One region of the Streptomyces sp. NPDC003016 genome, then DNA from elsewhere that is predicted to be linked to it. Evidence: riboswitches for the same ligand, from Rfam matches in the RefSeq annotation. Region 1 holds a riboswitch; each other region holds the start of a gene.
The links. A riboswitch is a leader RNA that binds a small molecule or an ion and turns the genes downstream of it on or off. The one in region 1 is predicted to bind cobalamin.
Positions count from the first base shown of each region.

Region 2: linked by a shared signal. The riboswitch ahead of ACWDZ4_RS24275 (ABC transporter substrate-binding protein) and the one ahead of ACWDZ4_RS01935 (ribonucleoside-diphosphate reductase subunit alpha) in region 1 are both predicted to bind cobalamin.
Region 3: linked by a shared signal. The riboswitch ahead of ACWDZ4_RS18850 (CbtB domain-containing protein) and the one ahead of ACWDZ4_RS01935 (ribonucleoside-diphosphate reductase subunit alpha) in region 1 are both predicted to bind cobalamin.

Region 1 is NZ_JBSFTV010000002.1:108,653-112,772, reverse strand. It holds gene ACWDZ4_RS01950 (carbon starvation CstA family protein) at 1-442, shown strand, start outside; gene ACWDZ4_RS01945 (YbdD/YjiX family protein) at 439-642, shown strand; gene ACWDZ4_RS01940 (Uma2 family endonuclease) at 697-1,287, opposite strand; cobalamin riboswitch at 1,400-1,523, shown strand; gene ACWDZ4_RS01935 (ribonucleoside-diphosphate reductase subunit alpha) at 1,663-4,056, shown strand; gene ACWDZ4_RS01930 (ribonucleotide-diphosphate reductase subunit beta) at 4,059-4,120, shown strand, end outside.
Region 2 is NZ_JBSFTV010000029.1:105,829-109,948, reverse strand. It holds gene ACWDZ4_RS24280 (FecCD family ABC transporter permease) at 1-745, opposite strand, end outside; gene ACWDZ4_RS24275 (ABC transporter substrate-binding protein) at 752-1,750, opposite strand; cobalamin riboswitch at 1,792-1,915, opposite strand; gene ACWDZ4_RS24270 (HD domain-containing protein) at 1,964-2,608, opposite strand; gene ACWDZ4_RS24265 (GlxA family transcriptional regulator) at 2,933-4,000, shown strand; gene ACWDZ4_RS24260 (Mov34/MPN/PAD-1 family protein) at 3,889-4,120, opposite strand, start outside.
Region 3 is NZ_JBSFTV010000020.1:42,168-46,287, forward strand. It holds gene ACWDZ4_RS18840 (class F sortase) at 1-647, shown strand, start outside; gene ACWDZ4_RS18845 (CbtA family protein) at 611-1,417, opposite strand; gene ACWDZ4_RS18850 (CbtB domain-containing protein) at 1,435-1,653, opposite strand; cobalamin riboswitch at 1,688-1,853, opposite strand; gene ACWDZ4_RS18855 (glycoside hydrolase family 6 protein) at 2,009-3,043, shown strand; partial or broken gene ACWDZ4_RS18860 (galactose oxidase early set domain-containing protein) at 3,173-3,701, opposite strand; tRNA gene ACWDZ4_RS18865 (tRNA-Lys) at 3,790-3,863, opposite strand; gene ACWDZ4_RS18870 (peptidoglycan-binding protein) at 4,032-4,120, shown strand, end outside.

The sequences.
Region 1 (4,120 bases):
CCCGCTCGCCTGGGATGTGGCGGTCACGCTCACCGCGAGCTGGCAGAAGATCTTCTCGGACGACGTGAAGGTCGGCTTCTTCGCCCAGCGCGACAAGTACCAGGCGGGCATCGACTCGGGCCAGGTGCTGCCGCCCGCCAAGACCATGGACCAGATGCACACCGTCGTCACCAACTCGACGGTGGACGGCGTGCTGTGCGCGCTCTTCGCGGTCCTCATCGTGGTGGTGCTCGCCGATGCCGGCCGGGTCTGCCTCAAGGCGGTCCGCGACCCCGAGAGCGTCAAGCTCCACGAGGCTCCGTACGTCGAGTCCAAGCTGGTCGCTCCCGCCTCGATCATCGCGACGAAGGAGGAGAAGGCCGAGCTGGTCGCGGCCGGCGTCGGCCCGGAGGGCGGCAACCGCAAGGAGACGGCGCCCGCCGGCACGGGGGCCGCCGAATGACTCTGACCGGCGTACGCCGCGCGGCGGGCCGGATCCGCTGGTACGTCCGCGAGCTGACCGGTGAGTCGGCGTACGACCGGTACGTCGCCCGCGCGCGGTCCTGCGCCCCCGAAGCGCCGGTGATGACCCGCCGTCAGTTCGAGCGCAGCCGCACGGACGCCCGCGAGGCGGACCCCCGCGAGGGCTTCCGCTGCTGCTGAGCGGTGCACCACGGGCCGCCGCGTCCCACCCCGGGACGCGGCGGCCCGTCGCCGTCAGCGCGCCCACTCCTTCAGGGCTTCGGTCTCCAGGGTGATTTCCACCGGACCCGGCAGCGCCACGGGCTTACCGAACGGGACGGTGTGCGCGTTCTCGTACCGGACGCCGTCGGGCTCGCTGTAGACGGTCACCTCACAGGTGTCCCGGTCGATGAGCAGATAGACGGGAATGCCGGTCTCGGCGTAGGCACGCGGCTTCTCCACCCGGTCGCGCTGGTCGGTGTCGGTGTCGGTGTCGTACGAGGTGACTTCGACGACCATCAGCACCTCATCGGGGTCCGCCCACTCGCCCTGGCCGACGAAGGCATCACTGGGAGCGAGTGAGCCGTCCGGGCGCGCGCGGCCCTTGCGGTATGCCTGCACCTTCAGCCCTTGGTCAGGGTGGAGCCACAACTCGGGACGGGACTGCATACACATGCGTGTCAGCCACTGAATGATCCGCCCGTGGTCCCCGTCCGGCACAACCCTGCTCCTCAGCCTCCCGTCGATGAGCTCCAGCCGCACGCCCTCGGTCGTACGGGCCAGTATGCGAGTGGCCTCGTCGAATTCTTCGGGGAACAGGTGGGGCCGGTCGTCGACAGCTGACATGGGGCGTACCTCCTTGTCCTCACGACGATAGCGGAGCGCTGTGACAGCCGCCTTCGCTCTTCCCGCGCGACACAACATGTGGGGGCCGCATCATCCAACCGCCCCCACATGTATGCTCATGCTCGCTGTCGCCGCAGGGGAATCCGGTGTGAATCCGGAACTGTCCCGCAACGGTGTGATCGGTGCGCTTTTGTGCACCCAGGAGTCCGAGGACCTGCCGACGGTGTATCCGGCTCGACCGAACCGGATACCGACACGTCCGGGCCTCGCGGTTGGGCCGGTGGACGCTACGCGGTGTGCCGCCCTTCAGGGGTGACGTGTGCCCGTACGCCCCCGCTCTCCGCCGGCCCCGAGCCGAGCGAGGGAGAGCACCGCGTGACCATCGCGCCAGCCGATCCGGCCACTGCCACGGAGTCGACGGAGTCGTCCGACGGACCCGGGACCGCGCTCCTGCGGACCCTCACCGACCTGACCGCCGACCTCCCCGACACCGACCCGGGCAGAGTCGCCGCGGCCGCCCTGCGCGGCCGCAACGCGGCGTCGGACGCGGCCGAGCTGCGGGGTCTCGCCACCGACGCCGCCGCCGGGCTGATCTCCGAGGACCCGGCGTACTCCCGCCTCGCGGCCCGTCTGCTGACCCGCACGATCCGGGACGAGGCGGCGACACAGGGCGTTCGCACCTTCTCCGATTCGGTTGCCGTCGGCCACCGCGAGGGCCTGATCGCTGACCGTACGGCCGGCTTCGTGACCGCCCACGCGGCCCGCCTCGACGCGCTGGTCGACCCGGCCGCCGACGACCGCTTCGGCTACTTCGGCCTGCGCACGGTCTACAGCCGCTACCTCCTGCGCCACCCCATCACCCGTCAGGTGATCGAGACCCCGCAGCACTTCATGCTGCGCGTGGCGTCCGGTCTGGCCAAGGACGACTCCCCCGCGGCCGCCGACGAGGTCGCCGCGCTGTACCGCCTGATGAGCCGCCTGGACTACCTGCCGTCCTCGCCGACGCTCTTCAACTCCGGTACGCGCCACCCGCAGATGTCCTCCTGCTACCTGCTGGACTCGCCGCTCGACGAGCTCGACTCGATCTACGGCCGCTACCACGAGGTCGCGCGCCTCTCCAAGCACGCGGGCGGCATCGGCCTCTCGTACTCCCGCATCCGCGCCCGCGGTTCCCTGATCCGCGGCACCAACGGCCACTCCAACGGCATCGTCCCCTTCCTGCGCACCCTCGACTCGTCGGTCGCCGCCGTCAACCAGGGCGGCCGCCGCAAGGGCGCGGCCTGTGTCTACCTGGAGACGTGGCACGCGGACATCGAGGAGTTCCTGGAGCTGCGCGACAACACGGGTGAGGAGGCGCGGCGTACGCACAACCTGAACCTCGCGCACTGGATCCCCGACGAGTTCATGCGCCGCGTCGACGCGGACGCCGACTGGTCGCTGTTCTCGCCCTCGGACGTTCCCGAGCTCGTCGACCTGTGGGGCGACGCGTTCGACCGGGCGTACCGCAAGGCGGAGGCGGACGGTCTGGCCCGTACGACGATTCCCGCGCGCCAGCTGTACGGCCGGATGATGCGCACCCTGGCGCAGACCGGGAACGGCTGGATGACGTTCAAGGACGCGTCGAACCGTACGGCGAACCAGACCGCCGAGCCGGGCTCCGTCGTCCACTCCTCGAACCTGTGCACCGAGATCCTGGAGGTCACGGACGACGGCGAGACGGCCGTCTGCAACCTCGGCTCGGTCAACCTCGGTTCGTTCGTGTCCGGGAACGGCGAGATCGACTGGGAGCGGCTGGACGAGACCGTCCGTACCGCCGTCACCTTCCTCGACCGCGTCGTCGACATCAACTTCTACCCGACCGAGCAGGCCGGCCGCTCCAACGCCAAGTGGCGCCCGGTGGGCCTGGGCGCGATGGGCCTCCAGGACGTCTTCTTCAAGCTGCGCCTGCCCTTCGACTCCCCCGAGGCGCTCGCCCTCTCCACGAGGATCGCCGAGCGCATCATGCTCGCCGCGTACGAGGCGTCCTGCGACCTCGCCGAGGTCAGCGGCCCGCTCCCGGCCTGGGAGAAGACCCGCGCGGCACGCGGCGTCCTGCACCCCGACCACTACGGCGTCGAGGTCACCTGGCCCGAGCGGTGGGACGCACTGCGCGCCCGTGTCGCCAAGACCGGAATGCGCAACTCCCTGCTCCTCGCGATCGCGCCGACCGCGACCATCGCGTCGATCGCGGGCGTGTACGAGTGCATCGAGCCGCAGGTCTCCAACCTCTTCAAGCGCGAGACGCTCAGCGGTGAGTTCCTCCAGGTCAACGCCTACCTGGTGGAGGACCTGAAGAAGCTCGGCGTCTGGGACGCCCAGTCCCGCGAGGCGCTGCGCGAGTCCAGCGGCTCGGTGCAGGGCTTCAGCTGGATCCCCGAGGAGGTACGGGCCCTCTACCGCACCGCGTGGGAGATCCCGCAGCGCGGACTGATCGACATGGCGGCGGCCCGTACGCCGTACCTCGACCAGTCGCAGTCCCTGAACCTCTTCCTGGAGACGCCGACCATCGGGAAGCTCTCCTCGATGTACGCGTACGCGTGGAAGAAGGGGCTGAAGACGACGTACTACCTGCGCTCGCGCCCCGCGACCCGCATCGCCCGGGCCGCGGGCTCCGGCGCGGCGGCCGCGGCCCCCTCCGCCCCCATCCCCGTACAGCAGGCCACCGCCCCCGACGCGGACGCGATCGCCTGCTCCCTTGAGAACCCCGAGTCCTGCGAGGCGTGCCAGTAATCATGAGTGACAAGAACCTTCTCGACCCGGGCTTCGAGCTGACCCTGCGCCCCATGCGCTACCC
Region 2 (4,120 bases), on a different contig from region 1:
CGCGGAAGCGGCCGGTGTCGAGGCCGAGGGCGGTGGCCCCCTCCTCCCCCGCCAGGAGGAGGTCGAGGGGGCGGGCGAGGGTGAGGAGGACGGCCGTGCCGGCGGCCAGGACGCCGGCGGGGAGCGCGAGCATGTCCCAGCGGGCGCTGCCGAGGCCGCCGAGGGTCCAGTAGAGGATCTCCTTGAGGTGGTCGGCGCGGGCGGAGGTGACCAGGATCAGGCTGGTCAGGGCGGACAGGATGTAGGAGACGGCGACTCCGGCGAGGACGAGGCGTCCGGTGGTCAGGGCGCCGCCGCCGCGCGCGAGCCCGTACACGAGGACCAGCGAGCCGAGCGCGCCCGCGAAGGCGGCGAGCGGGACGGTGACGGTGGTGGCGAGGCCCGCGCCGATGCCGAGCACGATGACGCCGACCGCGCCGACCGAGGCGCCGGAGGAGACGCCGAGGAGGAAGGGGTCGGCGAGCGGGTTGCGCACGAGGGCCTGGAGGACGGTGCCGATGACGGCGAGGCCGGCGCCGACGACGGCGCCGAGCAGGACGCGCGGCAGCCGTACGTCGAGGACGATCGTGCGGTACGGGCCGGGCCCGGCGTTGCCGGTGACGATCTCCAGCACGTGCGGGGCGGGGATGCGTACCGACCCGAGGGCCAGGCCCGCGACGGCCGCCCCGGCGAGCAGGGCGGCGAGCGTGGCGAGGACCAGGGCGTGGCGCAGCCGCCCGCGGGCGGCGGGGGTCTGGCAGCTCACGGCGCGCTACTTCTTCGGTCCGGCGGGGTGCAGGGCGCGCGCGAGGGTGTCGACGGCGGCCGGCGCGCGTACGCCGAGGACCATGTCGGAGAGCGGCAGGACGGCGAAGCGCTTGTTCTTGATGGCGGGGACGTCGGCGAGGGCCGGGTCTTCGAGCAGGCGCTTCTTCTTCTGGGCCACGGTGGTGGCGCCGTAGTCGACGATGAGGATCGCCTCGGGCCGGCGGTCGACGACGTTCTCCCAGGAGGCGTCGCCGAATGCCTTGGGGAGGTCGGCGAAGACGTTCCTGCCGCCCGCGCGGGTGATCATCTCGTTGCCGATGCCGGCGCCGCCGACGGTGAACGCGGTCTTGTCGCCGCTGTCGTAGACGAAGACGGAGACGGGGCGGGTGTCCTTCAGCTTCTTCCCGGTGGCGGTGTTCTTCGCCTTCGCTTCGCTGATCCACCGCTCGGCGCGCGCTCCGACGCCGAAGGTGCGGCCGACTTCGCGGACCTCCCGGTAGAGGTCGTCCATGGTCGTCCGGCCGGCGCCGGGGCAGGACTCCACGTTCAGGCGGGAGTCGATGCCGGACTTCTTCAGCGCCTCGCGGCTGCGGCCGTCACCGGTGGCGAAGGCGGACGCGTAACCGCCGTACACGAAGTCGGGGTTGGTGGCGAGGAGCTTCTCGTACGAGGGGTACTCCTCGGCCAGGACGGGGGTGGCCTTGTAGTCCTTCTCGTACGCGGGGAGCACCTTGTCGTCGAGGTAGGCGGTCCCGGCGAGGGACTTGGCGAGGCCGAGTTCCAGCATCACCTCGGTGACGTGCTGGTTCATGGTGACGGCGCGGGTGGGGGGCGCCTTGTACGTCGTCTTCACACCGCAGTTGGTGACGGTGTAGGGGAAGCCGGGGGCCGCCTTGGGGGTGGGCCCGGTCTGGTCCGCGGCCGCGGTGCAGGCGGTGAGGGAGAGCAGGGCGGCGGCTGTGGTGACGAGCGCGCAGCGGGAACGCCGGGTACGGCTGGACACGGTGATGCCTCCTCCGGGGGATTTCCTCGTCCCCTGGTCGGTGGTGAAGAAGGCGGCAGGTCAGTTCCTGGCTTCCAGGCATGGTGATGGCCATGGCCTGGTCACAGTGGCGGGACCGTGCCGGATTCGCACCGGCTTCCTGGGCCCTGCCGCCCGGGTCGCGCACAGTCTCCCATCAGCGCCTTCGCCGGCCCTACTCGGGACCGGTCGGGGCTACTCGGGCCAGGCGGAGTTCTGGATCGTCTCGACGAAGTCGCCGCGCTCGTATCCGGGCACGAAGTGCTCCAGCACGTCGGCCTTGACGTTGCCGAAGGCGGTGTCCGGCTTGGGGGCGATGCCTTCGGTGAAGGCCGCGAGGATGCGCTTCTTGAAGTCGGGGCGCGGGTGCAGGACGGTGATCGCGGCGCGGTCGTCGGCGCTGATGTCGTCGTAGCCGATGCCGAGTACGTCGTACTCCACTCCGGCGGTGACGAGGGCGACTTCCGGCTCCATGTACTGCGGGATGCCGGGGGTGGTGTGCAGGGCGATGGCGGTCCAGACGCGCCGGACGCTGTCCTCGGGGACGCCGTGGCTCTGGAGGAAGCGGCGGGCCTCGTCGGCGCTGTCGACCTCGAAGCGGCGGCCGCTGGTGCGGTGCTGTTCGCCGAGGCCGAGGTCGTGGAACATCGCGCCGATGTAGAGGAGTTCGGGGTCGAAGCTCAGGCCGCGTCCGCGCCCCTGGAGGCTGCCGAACCAGAACACCCGGCGGGAGTGGTCGTAGATCAGCTCGGTCGCCGTGTCGCGGACGAGTTCGGTGGCGGCGGTGGCGAGCTTGGTGTCGGGGACGGTGATTCCGGCTGCTGTGTTCATGGGGTTCATGGGTTTCATGGGGTTCATGGAGTTCAGCTTGCGTCCGGGGTGTGGGCCCGTGCCATGTCCGTGGGGACACGCTTCCCACAGATCGGGACACCGGCGTGTTCCGGCCACCGCTGCGCGGGGCCTGTTCCCCTGCCCGCCCCTCCCCCGTGACTGGGGCTCCGTCCCCGTCCCCGGTCCTCAATTCGCCGGACAGGCCGAAAGGTGCCGCGCGGCACACCCGGCGCAGCACCTCAAGCCCGTCCGGGGGTCTGGGGCAGGCCCCGGTTCGGGAAGGGGCGGGGCGGGGAACAGCTCCGCAGGACACGCACCGCTTAACCTCGCGGGATGACTCACTCGGTGGTGGTGTTCGCGTTCGACGGTGTGCGGCTCATGGACGTCTCCGCGCCGCTGGAGGTCTTCACCACCGCCGGGAACAGCTACAGCGTGCGCGTCTGCACCCCCGACGGGCGTGACGTCACCACCTCCACCGGGCTGCGCATCGGTGCGGACCTCGCCGCCCATGAGGTGGAACGGGCGGGCACCCTCGTCGTGCCGGGGGCCGCCGATGTGGATGCCTTCCTGCGGGCGGCGCCGGGGCCGGTCGGGCACGTCGCCGCGCTGGCAGAGCGGTCGGGGCGGGTGGCCGCCGTGTGTACGGGGGCGTTCGCGCTTGCCGCCGCCGGGCTGCTCGCCGGGCGGCGGGCTACGACGCACTGGGAGCACGCGGCGGAACTGGCCCGGCGTTTCCCGGAGGTGACGGTGACCCCGGACGCCATCTACGTGCAGGACGGCCGGGTCCTGACCTCTGCCGGGGTGACCGCCGGCATCGACGTGTGTCTGGCCCTGGTCGAGCAGGACCGAGGGCCCGAGGAGGCCCGGCGCGTCGCGCGCGACCTGGTGGTGTTCCTCCAGCGGCCCGGCGGCCAGTCGCAGTTCTCCGCCGCGTCCCGCACGCCGCCGACCCGCGATCCGGTGGTGCGCCCGCTGCTCGACGCCGTCGTCGCCGATCCGGCGGCCGACCACAGCCCGCGGGCGATGGCCCGCAGGGCCGGCGTCAGCACGCGCCATCTGACGCGGCTGTTCCGGGACCGGACGGGCACCTCGCCCGCCGGGTTCGTGGAGGGCGTACGGCTGGAGGCGGCACGCATCCTGCTGGAGGGCGGGGCCGGGGTCACCGGGGCGGCCGCGCGCAGTGGCATCGGCAGCGACGAGAGCCTGCGCCGGGCCTTCGCCCGGCACTTCGGGGTGACCCCGTCCGCGTACGCCGCACGCTTTCGCAGTACGGCCGTGGCCGACGGCGGTTACGCCTCGACCTTGACGTCTTCCTCCGTGATCACGCCGTCCACGATGCGGAACGAGCGGAACTGGAAGGGGCCCGCGTCGTCCGTGTCGGCGGTGGAGACCAGGACGTAGTGGGCGCCGGGCTCGTTCGCGTAGCTGATGTCGGTGCGCGACGGGTACGCCTCGGTGGCGGTGTGCGAGTGGTAGATGATCACGGGCTCCTCGTCCCGGTCGTCCATCTCGCGGTAGAGC
Region 3 (4,120 bases), on a different contig from region 1:
CACGGCTGCTGACCGGCGTGGCCTGGGCGGTGCTGCTGCTCGCGCTGTGGCTGTGGGGCCGCGGGACGGCCGACGGCCCCGGTGGCAGCTCGGCACCGACCACCGGAGACGTGGCCGCGGTCGGCCGCCCGCTGGGGGCGGTGCTGCCTCCGGCGCTCGCCCCCGTCGAGGGCGCGGCGCCGCAGCGCGTCGAGGTGCCGTCCATCGGCGTCACGGCGCCCGTCGTGCCGCGCGGGCTCGACACGACGGGCGCCGTCGATCCGCCGCCGTACAGCCAGCCGTCGAGGGTCGGCTGGTACGGGGACGGGACCAGGCCGGGCGCGGCGGGGGCCGCCCTGCTCGTCGGCCACGTCGACACCGAGAGCAGACCGGCCGTCTTCTACCATCTGAGCGCGACCCGCCCCGGTGCGAAGGTCCGGGTGACGGGGGCCGGTGGCGAGAGCCTGGAGTTCACCGTCGACGACGTCCAGGTCTTCACCCGCGAACGCTTCGACCCGCAGAAGGTGTACGGCCCCCGCGAGAGCGGCCGGGCGGAACTGCGCCTGATCACCTGCGGGGGCACGTACGACAAGAAGGCCCGCACCTATACGGCGAACGTCGTGGTGTCGGCCTACCTGACGGGCGCCTCCAGCCCGGCCGGCGTCTGAGGAACGGGCTCCGGGGACAGGCCCCGCCCACGCCCCGCGGCCCGCAGCCCGAGCCCGCCGAACACCGCGGCGAACACCGCCCACAGCAGCGCGTGCGAGGCCAGCGACAGCATCCGGAAGTCCCACAGCAGCGTCGCCGCCACCGGCACCTCGTCCGGGTTGCCCGGCAGCGCGAAGAGCACCGCCAGCGTCGCCACCGCCGTGACGGCCACCGCGACCTGGCGCACCGGGACCGGCCGGTCGGCGAGGCGTACGTACACCTGCCACGCCAGCACCATGCCGAGGACGCCGATGACGACGGCGGCCAGCCACAGGGCCTGGCGGTCGGCCACGGTGCCGGAGTCCCCGACCCCCGGCGGGCTCGCCGGGTAGCGCAGCCCCGGCAGCAGCGAGACGGCCACGAAGGCGGCCGCGCCGAAGGTCAGGGCGCGGGGCCACGGCCGTTCGCCGATCCCCGTACGGCGGTGCACCAGGGCGTACACGAGGGCGGACAGGGCGCCCAGCGCGAGGCCCGCGACGACCGCCGTGACGACCAGACCGGCGTGCTGGGTGGAGCGGGAGAAGAGTTCCTCGTGGTGCTGGACGGCCGTGGCGGCCGCCCCGTGCGCGTGCTCCGTGGCGGCGGAGCGTGCCTCTTCGAGGCGGATCGCGCGGTCCATCAGGGGCTCGGCGAGGAGCAGCGAGAAGAGGCCGGCGGCAAGGCCGGCCACCCCGCCCGCCGCCAGCCCGCGCCCGAGCAGGGGCAGGACGGGTGTGACAGGTGCGGACATGGTGCGTACGGCCCCGATCAGTGGCAGGGGGCACCGAAGAGGTGCCGGCCGTCGTGCGAGAACTCGTGCAGGTAGTCGCCGGTCGCGGAGACGACCGTGCCGTTGTCCATGAAGACCGCGTAGAGCGCGATCAGTGCGACGATCGCCGCGGCGGCCATGATCAGCCAGTCGCGGGTACTGGTCGCGGCGGACGCGACCGCCGCGGTGTCGGTGTGCTGCGCGGTGTGCAGTGACATACCGGTGAGCCTCCTTCTGGGGTTTCCACGCCCCATGGCAGGAGAACGACGGGTCAGTTCCTGACTTCCGTACGGGGGCACTCGGGCTCTCGTACGGTCACAGTGGCGGGACCGTCCCGGACTCGCACCGGGTTCCTGTCCACCGTCGTCTCGATGTGTGGAGTTGTCCCCCGGAGAGTCCCAGTCTGGCTGAACACTGTCAACAGGCCGCCGCGCGGGCCCGCCCGCCCCCGCCTCCGTGCCCCCTGTCTCCCATGTCCCGTGACGGACCCGTGTGTCACGATGGTTTCGACCGGATGTGTCCGGGGGGAGGCCGGGGGGCCTCAGCTATGTCGGTGCGGTCGAGGGGGAGTGGATGTACGGCAGTTGCGGCGACCGTAGACGCAAGGGTGTCCGGACGGTCGCGGTGGGGGCCGTGGGCGCCGCGCTGCTGCTGACGGGCTGTTCCTCGTCCGGCGGCGACGGGGGCGACGATACGGAGCAGCCGTCGGTGAAGCAGCAGCCGAAGGGCAGCGACCCGTACTGGGTCAATCCGGAAGGAAAGGCCGCCCAGCAGGTCACGCAGTACGCCGAGCGGGGCGACGACGAGAAGGCCGGGCTGATCAGGAAGATCGCCGAGCAGCCGGCCGCCGAGTGGATTCTCCCGGAGAACGCCGAGGCGCGGGCCAGGGGCTTCACCGAGGCGGCCGAGAAGGCCGACCGTGACGCGCTGCTCGTCCTCTACAACATCCCGCACCGCGACTGCGGGCAGTTCTCGAAGGGCGGCGCGGCCGACGGCGACGCCTACCGGGCGTGGGTCGACGAGATCGCCCAGGGCATCGGCGGCCGCCCGGCCACCGTGATCCTGGAGCCGGACGCGCTGCTGCACCTGGTCGACGGCTGCACGCCCGAGGAGTTCCACGAGGAGCGGTACGACCTCCTCAAGGGCGCCGTCACACGGCTCAAGCGGCAGCCGAAGACCAAGGTGTACCTGGACGCGGGCAACGCGGGCTGGAAGTCGCCCGACGCGCTGTTCGAGCCGCTCCAGCGGGCGGGCATCGCGGAGGCCGACGGCTTCTCGGTGAACGTCTCCAACTTCCAGACCACCGAGGTGAGCAGGGACTTCGGCAAGAGGCTCTCGGCGAAGGTCGGCAACAAGCCCTTCGTGATCGACACCAGCCGCAACGGCAACGGCCCGTACACCGGGGGCGATTCCGCGGAGAACTGGTGCAATCCGCCGGGCCGCGCGCTCGGTGAGAAGCCGACCACCAAGACCGGCGACGACCTGGTCGACGCCTACCTGTGGATCAAGCGTCCCGGCGAGTCGGACGGCGACTGCAGGGGCGGCCCGAAGGCGGGCGAGTGGTACGAGGAGTACGCGCTCGAACTGGCCCGCAACGCGCAGGAGTAACCCTGGCTCACACGAAGGGAAGGGAGGGCCTCTCCCTCGGGGCGGCCCTCTCCCTCGGGGCGGCCCTCCCCCTGCCGTCCTGCCCGGGTGCGTTCGTGTCCGCGCCCGCGCCCGTCTCCGCGCCCGCCAGGGGGCCTCGGTCCAGACGCCCTCCGAGGGGGTGCCCTGGTCGTCCGTCACGAAGAGCGTGTAGCAGCCGGAGGGGACCAGCGTCCGGTTCTTCGGCACGGTGGCCGAGATGCCGTTGCCCGCCTTCTTCACCTTCAGTGCGACCGTGCGCTGGTCGACGTCGGTGACATGGGTGACGGCGCCGGGCCGCATCAGCTTCGCGTCCTCGACGGACGCGGCGTGCGCCGTCCTGAAGATCGCGGTGGAACCCCGCTCGACCGTCTTCGGACCGCCGGCGAGCTTCGGCCGCGCTTCCCTGAAGAGGTACGGCGGCGTGTAGATCTCGATGTGCTGCTCGAAGACGCCGGGCCCGGTGCCGGCCTTGCCCGGCGTAGAGCGGGTCGGACCCGAAGATCATGACGCGTCCGTCGGGGAGCAGCAGCGACCCCGAGTGGTAGTTGCGGCCCACGGCCGGGTCGGCCACCCGGCGGTACGGGCCGGCCCGGCGGTGATGCCCCGTGCCCGTCCTTCCCCTTCTTCCTGTTCCTCCTCTTCCTGGCGCACGGTCCAGCTCCAGGCGCGAAGACCGGAAAATACCGAAGCCCCCTCACGCTGAGTGAGAGGGCTTCGGTGGTGCGTGCGCCGCCAGGGACTCGAACCCCGGACCCGCTGATTAAGAGTCAGCTGCTCTAACCAACTGAGCTAGCGGCGCCTGCTGACTCGGAGAACTTTACCCGATCGGCGCGCGTGCTCGGGACCGACCACGCCGAGAACAGTCCGATTAGTAATTATTTGTGCCGTTAACATGCATGATGTACAGGTAATTGAAACACTGTCACCTGTGTATACGCGCCACAGGAACCCACGGGAGGGGAACCGCATGACGATGCCGGTGTTCGAGGAGTACGAACCCGCGGCCGACTGCGGCTGCCCGGGCTGTGCCCAGCGGCGCCGGGCCGCCGCCCTCGG